One region of the Pseudomonas sp. RSB 5.4 genome, then DNA from elsewhere that is predicted to be linked to it. Evidence: predicted binding sites of a transcription regulator. Region 1 holds the regulator's gene; each other region holds the start of a gene.
What was found. Region 1 encodes FliA, which starts transcription of late flagellar genes. Its sites were predicted from a motif close to CTAAAGTTTNNNNNNNNNNNGCCGNTAA; they were not measured.
Positions count from the first base shown of each region.

Region 2: the regulator FliA is predicted to act here: its motif matches at 2,353-2,380, upstream of V9L13_RS02250 (methyl-accepting chemotaxis protein).
Region 3: the regulator FliA is predicted to act here: its motif matches at 2,879-2,906, upstream of V9L13_RS13670 (methyl-accepting chemotaxis protein).
Region 4: the regulator FliA is predicted to act here: its motif matches at 1,873-1,900, upstream of V9L13_RS26105 (methyl-accepting chemotaxis protein).

Region 1 covers NZ_CP146986.1:120,273-125,507, forward strand. The annotation lists gene flhF (flagellar biosynthesis protein FlhF) at 1-1,168, shown strand, start outside; gene fleN (flagellar synthesis regulator FleN) at 1,282-2,112, shown strand; gene fliA (RNA polymerase sigma factor FliA) at 2,109-2,849, shown strand; gene V9L13_RS00535 (chemotaxis response regulator CheY) at 3,016-3,387, shown strand; gene V9L13_RS00540 (protein phosphatase CheZ) at 3,405-4,193, shown strand; gene V9L13_RS00545 (chemotaxis protein CheA) at 4,229-5,235, shown strand, end outside.
Region 2 covers NZ_CP146986.1:529,609-534,843, reverse strand. The annotation lists gene V9L13_RS02260 (methyl-accepting chemotaxis protein) at 1-453, opposite strand, end outside; gene V9L13_RS02255 (Na+/H+ antiporter NhaC family protein) at 647-1,966, opposite strand; gene V9L13_RS02250 (methyl-accepting chemotaxis protein) at 2,421-4,568, shown strand; gene V9L13_RS02245 (sensor histidine kinase) at 4,771-5,235, opposite strand, start outside.
Region 3 covers NZ_CP146986.1:3,032,043-3,037,277, reverse strand. The annotation lists gene V9L13_RS13680 (inorganic phosphate transporter) at 1-1,284, opposite strand, end outside; gene V9L13_RS13675 (transporter) at 1,587-2,609, opposite strand; gene V9L13_RS13670 (methyl-accepting chemotaxis protein) at 3,021-4,643, shown strand; gene V9L13_RS13665 (hypothetical protein) at 4,754-5,200, shown strand.
Region 4 covers NZ_CP146986.1:5,809,326-5,814,560, forward strand. The annotation lists gene V9L13_RS26095 (LysR family transcriptional regulator) at 1-860, opposite strand, end outside; gene V9L13_RS26100 (tellurite resistance TerB family protein) at 1,053-1,775, shown strand; gene V9L13_RS26105 (methyl-accepting chemotaxis protein) at 2,142-3,764, shown strand; gene V9L13_RS26110 (chemotaxis protein CheW) at 3,764-4,282, shown strand; gene V9L13_RS26115 (CheR family methyltransferase) at 4,279-5,235, shown strand, end outside.

The DNA of each region.
Region 1 (5,235 bases):
GGAACTCGAGGACGAGCTGCGCAAGACCCAGTCGCGCATCGTTACCGCCCAGGCCGAACTGAGCCTGCGTGGCGAAGCCGACGGCAACACCAATCGCCAGTTGTTCGCCGGGCTGCCGTTGACGGCCGGCCTGCCGCTGACCGCTGCCGAGCCGTTGAGCGAACCGACTTACGCCGCCCCGGCGCGTCCGGCGCCAGCGCCTGCCCAGTCGTCCGCCGGCATCGATCCGCGTGCGCTGGATTCGATGCGTTTCGAATTGAACAGTTTGCGTGAGCTGATGGAAGTGCAGCTCGGCACCCTGGCCTGGAATCAGCTGCAAGGCAGCCGTCCGGCACAAGCCAATCTGTATCGCCGTCTGCAACGTATCGGTCTGTCCGGACCGTTGTCGCGCGACCTGTTGGCGATGATCACCGACATCGAAGAACCGCGTCAGGCCTGGCGCATGCTGCTCGCGCACCTGGCGCGAATGATTGCCGTGCCAGAAGTCGAGCCGCTGGAAGAGGGCGGGGTGATTGCCATGGTCGGCCCGGCCGGCATGGGCAAGACCACCACCCTGGCCAAACTCGCGGCGCGCTACGTGCTCAAGTACGGCGCGCAGAATGTTGCGCTGGTCAGCATGGACAGCTTCCGCATCGGCGCCCAGGAACAACTCAAGACCCTGGGGCGGATTCTCAATGTGCCGGTTACGCACGTCGATCCGGGCCAGTCGCTGGTGCAGGCACTCGACCCGCTGCTGCGCAAACGCGTGGTGCTGATCGATACCGCCGGCCTGCAGGCCAGCGATCCGGCACTGCGCATGCAGCTGGAAAGTCTGGCCGGGCGTGGCATCCGTTCAAAAAATTATCTGGTGCTGGCAACCACCAGCCAGAAACAGGTTCTAACCGCCGCTTATCACAGTTACAAGCGTTGCGGGCTTGCCGGCTGCATCCTGACTAAACTGGATGAGACGGCCAGCCTTGGCGAAGTGTTGAGCCTGGCGATCAGTCATGAACTGCCGGTCGCCTACCTGACCGACGGCCCACGGATTCCGGATGATCTGCATCTGCCGCGCCGTCATCAATTGGTCAGCCGCGCCGTCAGCGTGCAAATGCAGGAAGAACCCAGCGAAGAAGCCATGGCTGACATGTTCGCTGATATCTACCACAGCCCGACCAAGCAGGTTGGCTGAGGTAATGAACAGTTTTTGTACCTACATCGATGGTCTGCCATGCATTGTTCCGGTTGAGAACGCGCAGCCAGTAATGTGGCCTCCGTCTATGCAAGACAAGGTAAAGAAATAACATGGGCAGCATGCATCCCGTACAGGTGATCGCGGTGACCGGCGGCAAAGGTGGCGTCGGCAAGACTAACGTGTCAGTGAACTTGTCTCTGGCGCTGGCAGAGCTTGGCCGTCGGGTCATGCTGCTGGACGCCGATCTGGGGCTGGCGAACGTCGACGTTCTGCTGGGACTGACCCCCAAACGCACTTTGGCCGATGTCATCGAAGGCCGCTGTGAGCTGCGCGACGTGCTGTTGCAGGGCCCCGGCGGGATCCGCATCGTGCCGGCCGCTTCCGGCACCCAGAGCATGGTGCACCTGAGCCCGGCACAACACGCCGGTCTGATTCAGGCCTTCAGCGACATCGGCGACAACCTCGATGTGCTGGTGATCGACACCGCTGCAGGTATTGGTGACTCGGTAGTCAGTTTTGTCCGCGCCGCGCAGGAAGTGTTGCTGGTGGTCTGCGACGAGCCGACCTCGATCACCGACGCCTACGCGCTGATCAAACTGCTCAACCGCGACTACGGCATGAACCGCTTCCGCGTGCTGGCCAACATGGCGCAGAGCCCGCAGGAAGGGCGCAACCTGTTCGCCAAGTTGACCAAGGTCACGGATCGCTTCCTCGACGTCGCCTTACAATACGTCGGCGCGGTGCCGTACGACGAAAGCGTGCGCAAGGCAGTGCAGAAGCAGCGAGCGGTCTATGAAGCCTTTCCGCGTTCCAAGTGCGCGCTGGCGTTCAAGGCGATCGCGCAGAAGGTCGATACCTGGCCGCTGCCTGCCAACCCGCGTGGCCACCTGGAGTTTTTCGTCGAGCGCCTCGTGCAGCAAACGGCAGGGCCTGTGCTATGACCGCCAGCGGTATGAACTACTACAAGAAGTCGGCACGTGACGCGCAGTACGAGTTGATCGAGCGTTACGCGCCACTGGTCAAGCGCATTGCCTATCACCTGCTGGCGCGCTTGCCGGCGAGTGTGCAGGTTGAAGACCTGATTCAGGCCGGGATGATCGGCCTGCTCGAAGTCTCGACCAAATACGACGCCAGCAAAGGCGCCAGTTTCGAAACGTACGCGGGCATCCGGATCCGCGGCGCGATGCTCGACGAAGTACGCAAAGGGGATTGGGCACCGCGCTCGGTTCACCGCAACACCCGTATGGTCAGTGACGCAATTCGGGCAATTGAAGCTAAAACCGGCCGTGACGCTAAAGATCACGAGGTTGCGGCCGAACTCCAATTGAGTCTCGACGATTACTACGGGATTTTGAATGACACCCTGGGCAGCCGGCTGTTCAGTTTCGACGACCTGTTGCAGGACGGCGAACACGAAGGGCTGCACGAGGATGGCGCCAGTGCTCATCTTGAGCCGTCACGCGATCTGGAAGATGAACGCTTCCAGGCGGCGCTGGCGGACGCGATTGCCAATTTGCCGGAGCGTGAGCGACTGGTGTTGGCGCTGTACTACGACGAAGAGCTGAACCTCAAGGAGATCGGTGAAGTCCTTGGCGTCAGTGAATCGCGGGTCAGCCAGTTACACAGCCAGTGCGCGGCCCGTTTGCGGGGGCGTTTGGGGGAGTGGCGAGCGCGCTGAAGGCAGTGTGGGGACACTGCGAACGAGGCTGGTGCGGTGATGAACGGCACCGGTCTTGCTCTGTTGTGCTCCAGACAGTCTTCGAGTGCTGCGCCGATTGATTGAAGTGGCGCGTCCAGGTGCTGGGCGCGTTTAAGACTGCTTGGAGGTCGAATTGAACAAAGACATGAAAATCCTCATCGTTGATGACTTCTCAACGATGCGGCGGATCATCAAGAACCTGCTGCGGGATCTTGGGTTCACCAACACCGTCGAGGCCGACGATGGCACTACCGCCATTCCGGTGCTCAACAGCGGCAGCATCGACTTTCTGGTAACGGACTGGAACATGCCGGGCATGACCGGTATCGACTTGCTGCGCCACGTGCGTGCCGATGAAAAACTCAAGCATCTGCCGGTGCTGATGGTGACCGCTGAAGCCAAGCGCGAGCAGATCATCGAGGCCGCTCAGGCCGGTGTGAACGGCTACGTGGTCAAACCTTTCACGGCTCAGGCGTTGAAAGACAAAATCGAGAAGATTTTCGAACGCATCGGCTGATGACGCGCGGGGGAGCTATGGAGCATAACGAATCTTCACAGGGCGATTTCGAGTCGACCCTGAAAAAACACGCGGTCGAACTGGTCGAGAGCCTTGAAAAAGGCAGGTTCGGCGACGCTGTGCAACTGATCCATGAGCTCAATCAGACCCGTGACCGCGGCCTGTATCAGGAAGTGGGCAAGCTCACACGCGAACTGCACAGTGCGATCGTCAATTTCCAGATCGATCCGCACATGCCGCAGGCCGAGGAAGTGTCGCAAATCACCGACGCCACCGAACGCCTGGGCTATGTGGTCAAGCTGACCGAAGCCGCGGCCAACCGCACCATGGATCTGGTGGAAAGCGCCACCCCGGTGGTCAATGGCCTGGCTGAAGAAGCCCAGGCCCTGAGCACCGATTGGGGCCGCTTCATGCGTCGCGAGGTCGGGGCTGAAGAGTTCCGCGAGCTGGCGCGCCGGGTCGACGGTTTTCTGTCACGCAGCAGCACGGACAACCGTGCGGTGTCGAGCAACCTCAACGACATCCTGCTGGCTCAGGATTACCAGGACCTCACCGGTCAAGTGATCAAGCGTGTGACCCAGCTGGTCACCGAAGTCGAAAGCAATTTGCTCAAACTCGTCCTCATGGCCAGTCAGGTTGACCGCTTTGCGGGCATCGAACACGACCGTGCCGCGATGCTTGCAGAAAAAGATCCACAAAAACATCTCTCGCAGGGTGAAGGTCCGCAGATTCATGCCGATAAACGAGAAGACGTTGTGTCCGGTCAGGACGATGTGGACGATTTGTTATCCAGCCTTGGATTTTGAGTTTAGGTTTTTAGACCTGTAGGAGCACCCCATTAATGAGCTTCGGCGCCGATGAAGAGATCCTTCAGGATTTCCTGGTTGAGGCCGGCGAGATTCTTGAGCAACTGTCCGAGCAACTGGTCGAGCTGGAAAGCCGCCCGGATGACGCAGATCTGCTCAACGCAATTTTTCGCGGTTTCCACACTGTAAAAGGGGGCGCCGGCTTCCTTCAGCTCAATGAGCTGGTGGAGTGCTGTCACATCGCCGAAAACGTGTTCGACATCCTGCGCAAGGGTGAGCGTCGCGTTGATGCAGAACTGATGGACGTGGTGCTTGAAGCACTGGACGCGGTGAACAGCATGTTCAGCGAAGTCCGTGAGCGTGCACCGATCACTGCTGCAACCCCGGAACTGCTGGCTGCGCTGGCGCGTCTGGCCGAACCGCAATCGGCGGACGAAGCCCCGGCTTCGCCAGTGGCCGAGATGATCGAAGAGCTGGTCGTCGAAGGCGATTCCGGCGACATCACCGATAACGAATTTGAACAGCTGCTGGATTCGCTGAACGCCGTCAAGGCTGAAGCCGAAGCCCCGGCCGCTGCTGCACCTGCGCCAACTGCCGATACGGCAGCGAGCGATGAAATTACCGACGCTGAATTCGAGTCGTTGCTCGATCAGTTGCACGGCAAGGGCCAGTTCGCGCCAGACGCCGTGGCACCGACAGCGGCCGCTCCGGCGGCACCGGCTGCCGGTGACAGCTCGGACATCACCGACGACGAATTCGAAGCACTGCTCGATCAGTTGCATGGCAAGGGTAACTTTGCCGTTGAAGCACTCGAGTCGGCGATTGCCTCGGCACCGGCTGCGCCAGCCGCTCCGGTTGCCGCTGCCGCCGGCAGTGATCTGATCAGCGATCACGAATTCGAATCGCTGCTCGATGAGTTGCACGGCAAAGGCAAGTTCACCGATGTCGGCGCCGCTGCTGCGGGCACCGCGTCGACTGTGGCCGCGCCAGCCGCCAAGGCCGCCGCTGCACCGGCTGCTGCACCGAAAGCTGCACCCAAGCC
Region 2 (5,235 bases), 410 kb from region 1:
GCTGTATTGCAGATAGTGGGTGCCGTCCTTCGCCACTTTCACCAGGCCGAGGTTGACGTAGACGCCGTTCGGGTCACGGTTGTCCTTGAAACTTTTGCCCACGCCTTCGGGATCGTTGGCCTTGAACAGGCGCACGGTCTCGGAGTCGTAGCCGAAGAAGTAGCCGTCCTTGCCGTAGCGGATGCCCGACAGCAGCTTGATCGCCTGCGCCCGCGCCGCGTTGTCACCGGGGGCGGCAGCGTCGTACAGCGGCTTGATCGTGGTCATCGCCACGGCGACGTAACTTTGCAGCGTGGCCTTGGCGTCGGCCAGCAGGCGCTCGCGGGTCTGTTCGACTTCGGTGTGCGCCTGTTGCTGGAGAATGAACAGCGTGGTCAGGCTGATGACCAGCGCAAAGAGCAGCACCGGCAGGACGGCAAGGGACAGGACTTTGGCCTTGAGACTCAAGCGCATGGGGGGGCTCACTCTTTTGGTTTTATTGGCGTGGTTAAAGGCGTTAACGGCACGCGCAAGCAAAAGTTGAGCGGGGGATTCACCGCATTCCCCTGTGGGAGCGGGCTTGCTCGCGAAGGCGTCGTGTCAGTCAACATTTATGTTTCTGATACACCGCATTCGCGAGCAAGCCCGCTCCCACAGGTTTCAGCGTTTACAACACCATCGCGGCCACCCAGCCAAACGCCAGCAGCGGCAGGTTGTAGTGCAGGAAGGTCGGGACCACGGTGTCCCAGATGTGGTGATGCTGGCCATCGACGTTCAGCCCGGAGGTCGGGCCCAGTGTCGAGTCCGAGGCCGGCGAGCCGGTGTCGCCCAGCGCCCCGGCGGTGCCGACGATGCACACGATGGCCATCGGGCTGAAGCCCAACTGCACGCACAGCGGCACGAAAATCGCCGCCAGAATCGGCACCGTGGAGAACGACGAGCCGATACCGATGGTTACCATCAGGCCCACCAGCAGCATCAACAGCGCGCCGATCGCCTGACTGTGATCGATCCACGCCGCCGCACTTTCGACCAGCGAGCGCACTTCGCCGGTAGCCTTGAGCACTTCGGCGAAACCCGAGGCAGAGATCATGATGAAGCCGATCATCGCCATCATTTTCATGCCTTCGGTAAACAGGTCATCGGTCTCGCGCCACTTGACGATGCCCGAGGCCGAGAAGATCAGGAACCCGGCCAGTGCGCCGATAATCATCGAATCCAGCAGCAACTGAATGATGAACGCGGCGGCGATTGCCAGACCGGCAATGCCAATGGTCTTCGGGTTGTAGGCGACGCTGACTTGCTCGACCTGCTCGATCTTCTCCAGATCGTAAACGCGCTTTTTCCGATAGCTGAAAAACACCGCCATCAACAGGCCGAAGACCATGCCCAGGGCCGGAATCGCCATGGCGTGCATGACGTTGATCTGGCTGATATCGACCCCGGCCTTGCTGACGTTGGCCAGCAGGATCTGGTTGAGGAAGATGTTGCCGAAACCCACCGGGAACACCATGTACGGGGTGATCAGGCCGAAGGTCATGACGCAGGCGATGAGCCGGCGATCCAGCTGCAACTTGGTCAGTACATAGAGCAGCGGCGGCACCAGCAGCGGGATGAACGCAATGTGGATCGGCAGGATGTTCTGCGAGGCAATCGCCACCACCCACAGCAGGCCGATCAGCAGCCACTTGACGCTGCCGCCGCCGGTCGAGTGTTGGCGGTCGACCATCGCCAGGGCCTTGTCGGCCAGCGCATGGGCCAGTCCGGACTTGGCAATCGCCACGGCAAAAGCGCCGAGCAACGCGTAGGACAATGCTACCGTCGCCCCGCCACCCAGGCCGCTGTTGAACGCCTTGAGCGTGGCGTCGATGCCCAGACCACCGGTCAGGCCACCGACCAGCGCACCGACGATCAGGGCGATCACCACGTGCACGCGGGACAGGCTGAGGATCAGCATGACGCCGACCGCAGCAATCACTGCATTCATTTCACTACCTCAAAAACACTGCGATGAAATCATCACCGCCAGACAGGATGAGTCCGCCAACGCTTGACCGGCGGATTTGCAAAGAGGGTCTTATTAGAAGGGCGCGCACTGTGCCGCAGAGTGGCGGCGGTGTCAAAGCGAGCGGCTGAACTGAAATGTAACTGACAATGCAGAACCCTGCGGTAAGGAGATCAATGTAACGGGCAATGGAGAACCCTGTGGCGAGGGGATTTATCCCCGATCGGCTGCGCAGCAGTCGCCAAACCTGACTATGCAATTTCTTTGAACGATTGTGAGGGCGGCTTCGCCCCCCATCGGGGATAAATCCCCTCACCACAGGTATCTGATCGCCAGCATGCGGCAATTGGTCATATTGCGTCTGAACAATAAAGAAAGCCGAAACGCGGCCGTTACAGTGCAAAGTCTCAGATATTTATCGAATAAGGACGTCTCCATGTCGCTCAGACAACTTTCCATTCAATGGAAAATCACCCTGCTCGCCGGCCTGTGCCTGGCGGGCATCGTGACCCTGCTGGTGGGTCTTTCGCTGTATCGCATGGAGCACAGCTCCGAGCTGGTGAAAGCTTCGAGCATGGAGATGCTGACCGAGTCAGCCCAGGCGCGCATTGAATCCCAAGGCGAAGTGCAGGCTGCCGGGATTCGCCAGCAGTTCATGGACGCCTATCAATACGGTCACGGTTTCTCGCGGCAGGTGCTGTTCCTGCGCGAACAGGCCGAGAAGCGCTTCCTCGACGCCTTCGACCTGCGCGAAGACATGACCCGCCAGGTCAAGTCCGCCCTGCAAGCCAACCCGGATCTGCTCGGTCTGTCGCTGGTGTTCGAAGCCAACGCGCTGGATGGCAAGGATGAACTGTTCGCCGGTCAGGCCGAGCTGGGCAGCAACGACAAGGGCCGCTTCGCCCTGTACTGGTCGCAGCCGACGCCCGGCAAAGTCACCTCGATGGCACTTCCGGAAAGCGACATGGCCGACACCAGCACCGGCCCCAGCGGTCAGGCCGCCAACGCCTGGTTTACCTGCCCGCGCACCACGCTCAAGCCGTGCGTGATCGAACCGTACTTCTATGTGATCGACGGTCAGAACGTGCTGATGACCAGCATCGTCTTCCCGCTGATGGTCAACGGTAAAGTCATCGCCTCGCTGTCGGTAGACATCAACCTCAACAGCCTGCAAGCGATCAGCCAGGGCGCGAGCAAAAAGCTCTACGACGGCCAGACTGCCGTGAGCATCATCAGCCCCACCGGTCTGCTCGCCGGCTACAGCCCGGACGCCAGCAAACTGAGCAAGCGCCTGGATGCCGTGGATACCGTCAGCGGCGCCGAACTGCTGCGTCAACTCGCCGCCAGCAGCAGCGTCAGCAGCCTGCACAGCAACGGCCAGTTGAAAGTGTTGTCGCCGTTCCAGCCGATCCCCGGCGGCCCGTCGTGGGGCGTGTTGCTCGACGTGCCGGAAAAGGTGCTGGTCAGCCGCGCCGAAGCGCTCAAGCAGCAACTCGATGCGAGCAACAACTCCGGCACCCTGATCGAGCTGAGCCTCGGCGTGCTGGCGGCATTGGTCGGCCTGCTGCTGGTGTGGCTGATGGCGCGCAGCGTGACCAAACCGATCCTCGGCGTGGCGCATATGCTCGAAGACATCGCCAGTGGTGAAGGTGATCTGACCCGCCGTCTGGCCTATGACAAGCAGGATGAACTCGGTCAACTGGCCGGCTGGTTCAACAAGTTCCTCGACAAGTTGCAACCGATCATCGCCGAGGTGAAACGCTCGGTGCAGGACGCACGCAACACCGCCGACCAGTCCTCGGCCATCGCCACCCAGACCAGCGCCGGCATGGAACAGCAATACCGTCAGGTCGATCAGGTCGCCACTGCGTCCCACGAAATGAGCGCCACCGCGCAGGACGTTGCGCGCAGCGCCGCGCAAGCCGCCGAAGCGGCGAAGGACGCCGACCGCGCCACCCGTCAGGGCCTGACCGTGATCGACCGCACCACTGCGAGCATCGACACCCTGGCCGCCGACATGAGCGCGGCGATGGTTCAAGTCGAAGGCCTGGCCGCCAACAGCGAAAAGATCGGCACCGTGCTGGAAACCATCCGCGCCATTGCCGAACAGACCAACCTGCTGGCCCTCAACGCCGCGATCGAAGCAGCGCGTGCCGGTGAAGCCGGGCGCGGTTTTGCCGTGGTCGCCGACGAAGTGCGCAACCTCGCCCGCCGCACCCAAGAGTCGGTGGAAGAAACCCGTCAGGTGATCGAACAACTGCAGACCGGTACTCAGGATGTGGTCGGGTCGATGGGCAACAGCCATCGTCAGGCTCAGGGCAGTGTCGAGCAGGTCGGGCAAGCGGTGACCGCACTGCGCCAGATCGGCGATGCAGTGACGGTGATCAGCGACATGAACCTGCAGATCGCCAGCGCGGCGGAAGAACAGAGCGCGGTGGCCGAGGAGATCAACAACAACGTGGCGACCATTCGTGACGTGACCGAATCGCTGTCCGGGCAGGCCAATGAGTCGGCGCGGGTGAGCCAGTCGCTGAACAGCCTGGCGAATCAGCAGCAGAGTCTGATGGATCAGTTCCGGGTCTGATTCGAAGGTGGTGGGGTGTCAGTGGGCTTTCCCCCTCACCCCAGCCCTCTCCCCCAAGGGAGCGAGGGGGAAAGGGAGCCGATCTCCGTAGGCTTCAAGGCTGGAGTCCGGCGCGATATCTCATTTCGGTGTAGCTCGAAAAAACACCTCGGTCAGTCCCCTCTCCCCCCGGGAGAGGGTTAGGGTGAGGGGCTTCCAAGACTCACCGCCGAGGCAATTCGATCACTACCTTCAACCCGCCCCACTCGCTCTCGCCCAGCACCAGCACGCCGCCCCACGTCTCGACGATATCGCGCACAATCCCCAGCCCCAGACCATGCCCGTCAGTCTGCTCGTCGAGCCGCGTGCCACGGCTGAACACCTGAGTGCGTTGCTCTTCGGGAATCCCCGGCCCGTCATCTTCAACGCTCAGGGCGTAGCCGTCAGTTCGTTCGATCACACTCAGACGCACCTCGGCATCCGCCCACTTGCAGGCGTTGTCGAGCAGGTTGCCAAGCAGCTCCAGCAAGTCCTCGCGATCCCAAGGCAGTTGCAGCCCAGGTGGCGCGACGTAGCTCAGCGCCAGATGCTCGCCGTGGATCATGTTCAGCGTCGTCAGCAGGCCCGGCAATTCCGCGTCACAGTCGAACAACGCACCCGGCAGCGCATCACCGGACAACCGTGCGCG
Region 3 (5,235 bases), 2.9 Mb from region 1:
CACGGCGATCTTTACCCACAGCGGAATGAAGCGCGTGGCGTTGTCGATCTGCTGCTTGAACAGCTGCAGTTTGTCAGTGGTGTCGGCGTCGAAGTTGCCGACCTTGTTCTTGTCCATCAGGCGAATGCTTTCGCTGGCCAGGTACATGTCGTTACGCACGTTGCCCATGGCTTCGGCCGGGACTTTCGACAGCGAGCCATAGCCTTTGACCTCTTCGCCAATGTGCCCGGTGAGGGCGGCGAGGGCGGGGATCAGTTGCGGGGTGGCTTGCTTGCTGCGCACGTAATCGGACAGCACCGGGCGCGGATCGACCGGGGCTGGCAGCGGGGTATTTTTCACCAGCGCTTGCTGGGTGACTTCGGCGACGGCAGCGAACTGCAACGCCTGATCGGCGGGCATGGTGCGGTTCAAGGCGTAGGCCATGGGCAAGGTGCCGACCAGAATCAGCATGATCAGGCCCATGCCTTTCTGCCCGTCGTTGGAGCCGTGGGCGAAGGACACGCCGGTGCAGGTGGCGATCAGCAGACCGCGAATCCACCACGGTGGCGGGTTGTTGCCTTCCGGCGCTTTGTACAGCGCGCGATTCTTGATGAAGGCGCGCATGGCCAGCAGCAACAGCGCCGCGCAGCCGAAGCCCACCAACGGCGACAGCAGCAGGGCGTAACCGATCTTAGTCGCCTGCGCCCAGTCCACGCCGCTGGTGCCGTCGCGCCCGTGCATCAAGGCATTGGCGACGCCGACGCCGATGATCGAGCCGATCAGTGTGTGGGAAGAGGAGGCCGGCAAGCCCAGCCACCAGGTGCCGAGGTTCCACAGGATCGCCGCGATCAACAGGGCGAAGATCATCGCGAAACCGGCGGACGAACCGACCTGCAGAATCAGTTCCACCGGCAGCAGGGCGATGATGCCGAACGCTACGGCGCCGCTGGACAGCAGCACCCCGAGGAAATTGAAGAATCCCGACCAGACCACCGCCACGTTCGGCGGCAGCGAGTGGGTGTAAATCACTGTCGCGACCGCGTTGGCGGTGTCGTGGAAACCGTTGACGAACTCAAAGCCCAGCGCAATCAGCAGCGCCACGCCGAGCAGCAGAAACGGGGTCCAGGTGGTGACGGTGGTGCCCAGCTCATGCATGTCGTGCATCAGGCTGTAAGCGGTGAACAGCATCCCCATCGCGAGCACCGCGAAAAAGATCACGTAGGTGAACGGGCCGGTTTTCTTGTCGAGGGCTGGCCTGCCACTGGGGGCAGAGGCCTGGCGGGCGGTCAGGGAGGGAGTAGCCATGAGCGGACAATCCTGAGCGAGGGAAGGAATGTCGGTCATGATCGTTGCTAAATATTACAGAGAGACTGCGGCAGGTCAGTGTTTGCTTTATTAGCCCTACCACTGATCTAAAGCCGAGAGATACCCCCTGTGGCGAGGGAGCTTGCTCCCGCTGGGGTGCGAAGCGCCCCCGAAACCCATTCACATGAATGTATCAGTGAGCCCGCGTTGACTGATTTACGACTGCTGCGCAGCCGAGCGGGAGCAAGCTCCCTCGCCACAGGGGACGGTGTCACCCCGCCGAAGGTTGCGATCTTTTGCTCTTAATAATCCCCACGCTTGCGAAACGCCCAACGCCCGGCAATCGCGGTAAACGTCACCACCAGCGCCACCAGAATCCAGAACCCCTCCGGATCACCTGCCAGCGGCACGCCCCCCACGTTCATGCCGAAGAAACCGGCGATGATGTTGATCGGCAGCGCCAGCACCGTGACCACGGTCAGGGTGAACAGGGTGCGGTTGCTCTGTTCGTTGAGGTTGGCGGCGATTTCTTCCTGGAGCAGTTTGATCCGCTCGCCGAGGGCGGTGAGGTCGTTGATGATCAGCGCGAACTCCTCGGTGGATTTGCGCAGCTCCTTGACGTCTTCCTTCTGCAGCCACGGCGGCGGACGGTTGAGCAGGCGCAGCAGCGAACCCGGCTCCAGCGCCAACAGGCGTTGCAGGCGCACCAGCACCCGGCGGTTGGCGCCGAGTTCGGCGCGGTTGGTCGACAGGCGTGAGGAGAGCAATTCGTCCTCGACCTGATCGACGCTCATGCTGGTCTTGCGCACGATCTGCGTCAGCACTTCGCCCTGATCGCGCAGCAAGTGCACCAGCAGTTCCGACGGCGAGCGAAAGCATTCGCCGGCCTTCACCGACGAACGCAATTTGTCCACCGAGTGCAGCGGTTGCAGGCGTGCGCTGACGATCAGTTTGCTGCGCACGCAGACCCACAGCGTCGACACGTCCGAGGAAACCATGCTGCTGAGGTTGAACACCACGTCGTTGACCACTGCCAATAACGCCGAGTCGACGTGCTCGATACGCGTCGAGCGCGAACCTTCGTGCAACGCTTCGAAAAACTCTTCGGGCAATTGCAGATGACTTTTCATCCAGCGCTCGCACGCGGCGTGCGCCAGGTTCAGGTGCAGCCAGAGGAATTCATCACTGTCGCTGTCGTCTTGCAGACAACGCAGGGCGGTCGCCGAATCGACTTCGCGGCCACGTTCACCGGGACGAAAACGGAAGCCGTAAAGCAAACCGAACAAATCAGGATCGCGATGACTGATATCGAGGCTGTGATTCATGGAGGCTCGCTGCGATGAGGGGTGTCGGTCGCGGAATGGCAGGTTCACTGAGCCGCATCATCGCAATCACGCATGACGCTTGTGTGACTGCAAAATGACAGTGATCGTGATCATTACCGGCAATCCTGTGGGAGGGGGCTTGCTCCCGAATGCGGATGATCATTGAGTGATGATGTGGATGACACGCCGCTTTCGCGAGCAAGCCCGCTCCCACCCTGTGCCAGGGTCGATCACAGTCTCTTAATTCACCTACCAATGGTCGGATTTTCTTCAAGAAGCGCTCTGGTACGCCGATCACGCTTAGGTTACGTTGCGCGCGCTTGGCCATGAGCCAAGGCTCGCCGACACGGATGTCCGGCAAAATTCCACGCCTTACCGGGCGTGCCTCATCCCTGTCCTGAGTATCTCGCGATGCTGCAAAAATCCTTGAGAGCACAAATTCTCGCCCTGCTGGGCGGCAGCCTGCTGGCGATGCTGTTGATCGCACTGGCCTGCTTTCATTTCCTGTCCAACGGCGTGCAGAACTACAGCCAGTTGATCGCCGGCCCGTTGCACACCTCGCAACTGATCGACGAGGCCAACCTGCAATTCAAAGTGCAGGTGCAGGAGTGGAAAAACGTCTTGCTGCGCGGCAAGCAACCGACGGACCTGGCCAAGTACTGGGGCCAGTTCGAAGATCGTCAGCGCGATGTGCAAAACATTCTCGGTGAACTGGCCGGCCAGAAAGGCCTTGAGCCGGCGCTGAAAACCCGCATCGAGCGTCTGCGTGAAGAGCACCGCCAACTCGGCAGCGCCTACCAGAAAGGCCGCGATGCCTACGTCGCTGCCGGTGGCGATCCAACGGCCGGCGACAGCGCCGTCAAAGGTGTGGACCGCGCCACCAGCGATCAGATGAGCGAACTGGTGGCCGAGCTGCGCAAACAGGGTGATGTGTTGTCGGCCAGCATCAGCGAAAGCGCCGACCGTACTGTGCTGCTGGGGATTCTGGTGATGCTCGGTTCTGGTCTGCTGATCGGTTTGCTGAGCCTGTGGCTGGTCAACCGCAACCTGATCGACCCGATCCGCAAGCTGATCGATTACGTCACCCAATTGAGCCGTGGGCGCCTCGCCGAACGCGTCGCCAACGACCGTCAGGACGAGTTGGGCAACCTTGCTGCCGCGGCGAATACCCTGCGTGATTTTCTCGCCGAAACCTTCACCCAACTGCAACGCAGCGCCAGTGATCTGGACAGCGCCAGCGGCGAGCTGAACGCCATCGCTACAACCATGGCCGGCGGTACCAACGAGCAGTTCAACCGCACCGATCAGGTGGCCACGGCAATGAACGAAATGTCCGCCACCGCCCAGGAAGTCGCCCGGCATGCCGCCGATGCGGCGCGGGCTGCCGACGATGCCGACCAGTCCGCCCAGCAGGGTGAAAAGGTCATGCAGAGCACCATCCACAGCATCACCCGGATGCGTGGCGAAATCGCCAACACCGCAGAGGTGATCCGTCGTCTGGAAGCCGACAGCGGGCGCATCGGCAAGGTGCTGGAAGTGATCCGCGGCATCGCCGAGCAGACCAACCTGCTGGCGCTCAACGCCGCGATTGAAGCGGCACGGGCCGGCGAGGCCGGGCGTGGTTTTGCGGTGGTCGCCGACGAGGTGCGCAACCTGGCGCAGCGTACGGCGGAGTCGATCATCGAGATCAACCAGATCATTCAGAACGTGCAGACCGGTGCCGTGGACGCGGCGCAAGCGATCGAAAGCGGTCAGACGCGCAGCGACGAAAGTGTCGAGCAAGTGACCCAGGCCGGCGCCATGCTGGAGCGCATCACCCACGCCGTGGAAGCGATCCGCGACATGAACCGCCAGATCGCCACTGCTGCCGAAGAGCAAACCTCGGTGGCCGAAGACATCTCGCGCAACCTGACCGAGATCACCTCGATCGCCAGCACCAACCTCAACAGCGTGCAGCGCACCGAAAGCGCCAGCCAGAATCTGCATGGCCTGTCCGGGCAACTCAATGAAGTCACCGCGCGCCTGAGCGCCTGACGTCAGCCGACGTGTACCGGTTCGGTTACCGAGTCGGTACACAGTCGATCTCAAATCCGTGCGACTGCCGCCGATGGCCGGTTATCTATAACCGGCATTGGAGCCATCCCATGGTCAGCATCACCTCTGTTTCAATCAATCAGACCGTCACCACCGCCACCAGCAAAACCAAGATCAGCGACGCCAGTGACGACACCTCAACCAGTGCAACCAGCAGCGCGGGCGTCAGCGCCGATACCAGCAAAGTGGCGGCCGGCGGTGGCGCGGCTCCGGCGGGCGACAGCAGTTCCGACAGCAGCGGTGAGTCGGATTCGGTGAAAGAACTGCGCAAGCAGATCGCCGAGCTGCAAAAGCAATTGCAGGAACAGCAGCAGGCGCTGCAAGCGGCTCAGGCCAAGCAGGAAGACGCTGATGCCAAGGCTGCCGACGTGGCCTCCGCCGAGTCGCAAATCTCCAGTACCTCGGCTTCGCTGCAGACCGCGACGGCGGCGTTGTTGCAGGCGTTGCAGGATTCCGGGTCGAGCAGCTCGGGTTCGCTGGTCAGCACTTCGGCCTGATTCCAAAAGGCACTGAAAATCCAATGTGGGAGCGG
Region 4 (5,235 bases), 550 kb from region 1:
GGGTCGACCAAAGCGGGGCGTGCAGTACCGCGGCGCCAGGCCAGACCGACATCGAGGGTCTGGTTGAGGTCGGCAATCGGCCGCGCTTCGATGATGTCGCCCTCCAGTGACCACGGGCGGTAAGTCATGTCCGGTTGAATCGATACGCCCAGACCCGCCGCTACGAGGCTTCGCACGGCTTCGGTGGAGGCCGTGCGCAGGGTGATCTTCGGTTGCAGCCCTGCGCCGCGCCACAAGCGCTGGGCATTGCGATCCATCTCGTCGACGTTCAGTTGAATCAGCGGTTCGCGAGCGACGTCGGCGAGGTTGATGCTGTCGTGTTCCAGCAATGGATGCTGGGCCGGCAGCCACAGACGGTGCGGCGAGTGGGTCAGCACTTCGGTCTGCAGGGCGTGACGGTCTTCGAGGTTGGAGAGGATCAGCACGCCGACATCGATCTCGCCGCTGACCAACAGGTGCTCGATGTAGGGGCGCTCGTCCTCCATCACGCGGATTTCGACATTGGGGTAGGCGCGCTGAAAACGGGTGAGCAGATCGGCGAGGTAGTAACCGGCGACCAGACTGGTCACGCCGACAATCAACTGCCCGGCGACCTGATCGGTGCTCTGTTGCAGGCTGCGCTTGGCATTGTCCACGGTAGCCAGAATCAGGTGCGCCTGCCGCAGGAATTGATGGCCCTGGTGAGTCAGGGTCATGCCCTTGGCGTGGCGGCTGAACAGGCTGACGCCGATTTCCTCCTCCAGTTGCTGGATCGCCAGGGTCAACGTCGATTGGGAAATGAATGCGGTTTGCGCGGCTGCGGAGATGGAGCCGGTCTCGGCCACCGCGATGAAATGACGGATCTGACGCAGGGTCATCATGAGCAGGGTACCCGGTGGGCGGTTTTTATAGATTGGCTGGAGTGTATATCTATTTTCACGAAGGGCTGTTGCCAGTGCCTGTGCAGGAAAGTGAGCAACATCTGGAAGCACACTCGCCGGCCGCTCGGGGGCACTTTCGAACTAGGCTGAGGGCCTGATAGATCCGGATAACCCCTGTTTTGGAGGCGGAACATGAACACCCGTGGATTGCTCGATCAACTACTCAAGTCCGGCCAGGATCTGTTGCAGAACAAGGCCGGTGGGGCGCAGAACAAACCGGCGGCTGGCGGGCTGGGCGGTTTGCTCGGTGGCACTTCAGGCGCTGGTGCGCTGGGTGGCCTGCTCTCGGGGGCAGGCGGTGGTGCTCTGGCGGCCGGGGCGATGGGCCTGCTGCTCGGCAGCAAAAAAGCGCGCAAGGTCGGCGGTAAAGTTGCGGTCTACGGTGGCCTCGCTGCCCTTGGTGTGCTGGCCTATAAGGCCTATGGCAACTGGAACGCCCAGAAAGGCACCGCCCCACAAACCGAACCGCAGACGCTGGATCGACTGCCACCGGCGCAAGCCGAGCAGCACAGCCAGGCGATTCTCAAAGCCCTCGTTGCAGCGGCCAAAGCTGACGGCCACATCGACGACCGCGAACGTCAGTTGATCGAAGGTGAATTCACCCGACTCGACAACGATCAGGAACTGCAACACTGGCTGCACGCCGAACTCAACAAACCCCTCGACCCAGCCGATGTCGCCCGCGCCGCCGGCACCCCGGAAATGGCCGCGGAGATGTACATCGCCAGTGTGATGCTGGTGGATGAGGAAAGCTTTATGGAAAAGGCCTATCTGGAAGAGTTGGCGAAGCAACTGAAGCTGGAGCCGGGTTTGAAGGTAGAGCTGGAGAAACAGGTACGACAGGCGTCGCTATAGAACTACCTGAACACGGTACTCATGTAGGAGCTGCGGCACGCTGCGATCTTTTGATGTTGGCCTTAAAAATCAAAAGATCGCAGCGTGCCGCAGCTCCTACAAGGTTTTGGACTGGACGCCGAAATGTGTAGGAGTGAGCGTGCTCGCGATTGCGTTTCCAGCCTCACAACAACAGCAATGGCCGATCCATCGCCCCTTTTTGCCATTCCATCGCTGGCACGCCAGCCCCGGATTGTCGGACAGTCCCACCCCAGAGCCTTCCCACCAAGCATGTCGGGCGGGCCCGAGGGTTAAAAAGCGTCTTATAAATGAAACACCGCCCTCGGCTATACTCCCCGCATTTCGACTTAGGCACGAGGACTCACTGTGAAGAACTGGACGTTGCGCCAACGCATTTTGGCGAGCTTTGCGGTGATTATCGCCATCATGTTGCTGATGGTCGTTGTTTCGTATTCACGCTTGCTGAAGATCGAAGCCAGTGAAAGCAGTGTGCGTGACGACGCGGTGCCCGGCGTCTATTACAGCTCGATGATTCGTGGCGCCTGGGTCGACAGCTATCTGCAGACTCAGGAACTGCTGGGCCTCAAGGAAGGGCAGGGCATCAGCAGCGAAGACGCGGCGGACTACAAGGCGTTCGAGACGCGCCTGCAAGAGCAGATGGCCAACTACCGCAACACCGTCACCACCGATGAAGACCGGGTCGAGTTCGCCGCGTTCGAGAAAGACCACGACGTCTACATGCAGATCCAGGATCAGGTGCTCGACTTGCACAAGCGCAACCTGGAAGCCGAAGCGGTCAAGCTGTTCACCGAGAAACTGACCCCGGCGTGGTACACCGGCCGCATGAAACTCAATGACATCATCGGCGAGAACAAGAAGGTTGCCGATCAGGCCATGGCCAACATCGACGAAGCGGTGGCAGCGGCCAAGGTCAGCATGTTTGTCTCGCTGCTGGTGGCGGTGCTGGCGGCCGGTGCCTGCGGTCTGCTGCTGATGCGCGCGATCATGGCGCCGATGAACCGCATCGTGAAGATCCTCGAAATCATGCGTACCGGCGACCTGAGCAGCCGTCTGAACCTCGACCGCAAGGACGAGTTCGGCGCGGTGGAAACCGGCTTCAACGACATGATGACCGAGCTGACGTCGCTGGTGTCCCAAGCCCAGCGCTCCTCGGTGCAGGTGACCACCTCGGTGACCGAAATCGCTGCCACCTCCAAGCAGCAACAGGCCACCGCTACCGAAACTGCGGCCACCACCACCGAGATCGGCGCGACCTCGCGGGAGATCGCCGCCACCTCGCGGGATCTGGTGCGCACCATGACCGAAGTGTCCACCGCCGCCGATCAGGCCTCGGTGCTCGCCGGTTCCGGCCAGCAAGGTCTGGCGCGGATGGAAGACACCATGCACTCGGTGATGGGCGCGGCCGATCTGGTCAACGCCAAACTGGCGATCCTCAACGAGAAGGCCGGCAACATCAATCAGGTGGTGGTGACCATCGTAAAAGTCGCCGACCAGACCAACCTGCTGTCGCTCAACGCCGCCATCGAGGCCGAGAAGGCCGGTGAATACGGTCGCGGTTTTGCCGTGGTCGCCACCGAAGTGCGGCGTCTGGCGGATCAGACCGCCGTCGCCACTTACGACATCGAACAAATGGTTCGCGAGATTCAGTCGGCGGTGTCCGCCGGCGTGATGGGCATGGACAAGTTCTCCGAAGAAGTGCGTCGTGGCATGTCCGAAGTGCAGCAGGTCGGCGAGCAGCTGTCGCAGATCATCCATCAGGTGCAGGCGCTGGCGCCGCGGGTGTTGATGGTCAACGAAGGCATGCAGGCCCAGGCCACCGGTGCCGAGCAGATCAACCACGCGCTGGTGCAGTTGGGCGATGCCAGCAGCCAGACTGTCGAGTCGTTGCGTCAGGCCAGTTTCGCCATTGACGAGCTGAGCCAGGTGGCCGTCGGGCTGCGCAGCGGCGTTTCGCGATTCAAAGTCTGATGAGCGAAATCACCGCCAAACGCAGCGCTGCGCCAGTGGCGAAGCAGGCGTTGTTCCTGCTGTTTCGCATCGGCAACGAACGTTACGCCTTGCGCGCCACCGAGGTGGCGGAAGTGCTGCCGCGCCTGCCGTTGAAGCCGATTGCCCAGGCACCGGACTGGGTCGCCGGGGTGTTCGCCTATCGCGGTACGGTGGTACCGGCGCTCGACCTCAGTGCGCTGACCTTCGGCCAGCCTGCCGAGGCGCGCACCAGTACGCGACTGGTGCTGGTGCATTACCGCCCGGATGAACGGCAGCCGCCGCGCTGGCTCGGGCTGATCCTTGAGCAGGCGACCGATACCCTGCGCTGCAACCCCGAAGATTTCCAGCCGTATGGTCTGGACAATCGCCAGGCGCCGTACCTTGGCCCGGTGCGCGAAGATGCCCAAGGGCTGGTGCAGTGGGTGCGGGTCAACGACTTGCTGGATGACGCGGTGCGCAGCCTGCTGTTCCCGGCGCCGCTTGAGGCGCAGTCATGAGCAGCGACCAGCGTTTTTTCGATTTCCTCAAGGAACGCATCGGTCTGGATGTCACCTCGGTGGGCCCGGCGATCATCGAGCGGGCGGTGCGTCAGCGCACCACGCTTTCGCAAGCGGCGCACAGCGATGAGTACTGGCAACTGCTGCAAGGCTCGCGTGACGAGCAGCAAGCGTTGATCGAGGCGGTGATCGTCCCCGAAACCTGGTTTTTCCGTTACCCGGAATCCTTCGCCACGCTCGGCAAGCTGGCGCGCAAGCGTCTGGATGAATTGAACAACATGCGCGCGCTGCGCATCCTCAGCTTGCCGTGCTCGACCGGCGAGGAGCCCTATTCGATTGCCATGGCTTTGCTCGATGCCGGTCTCAAACCGCATCAGTTCAAGGTCGACGGCATGGACGTCAGCCCGCTATCGGTGGACAAGGCGCGGCGGGCTCTTTACGGCAAGAACTCGTTTCGTGGTCAGGATCTGGACTATCGCGAGCGTCATTTCACCGCCGAGCCGGAGGGGCATCGGGTCAACGAAGCGGTGCGCGAGCAGGTGCGCCTGCAGGCCGGCAATGTGCTGGATCCGACGCTGCTGGCGGGTGAGCCACCGTTCGACTTCGTGTTCTGCCGCAACCTGCTGATCTATTTCGATCAGCCGACCCAGCAGCAGGTATTCGAAGTGCTCAAGCGCCTGACTCATGTCGATGGCGTGCTGTTCATCGGCCCGGCCGAAGGCAGTCTGCTCGGGCGCCTGGGCATGCGCTCCATCGGCATCCCGCAGTCGTTTGCCTTCAGTCGACACGCTGAACCCATGCCCGAACCTGTGGCATTGCCGACCCCGACCCCTTTGCCGGTGCGCCAACCGCTGCGCAGTCCGCCGCCAGTACCGCCGCCGGTGCGCCCGCGGCCGTTTGCCAGCGTTGCACCGTTGCCGGTGACCAGCAAAAGCGCCCACCCGGACGCGGCG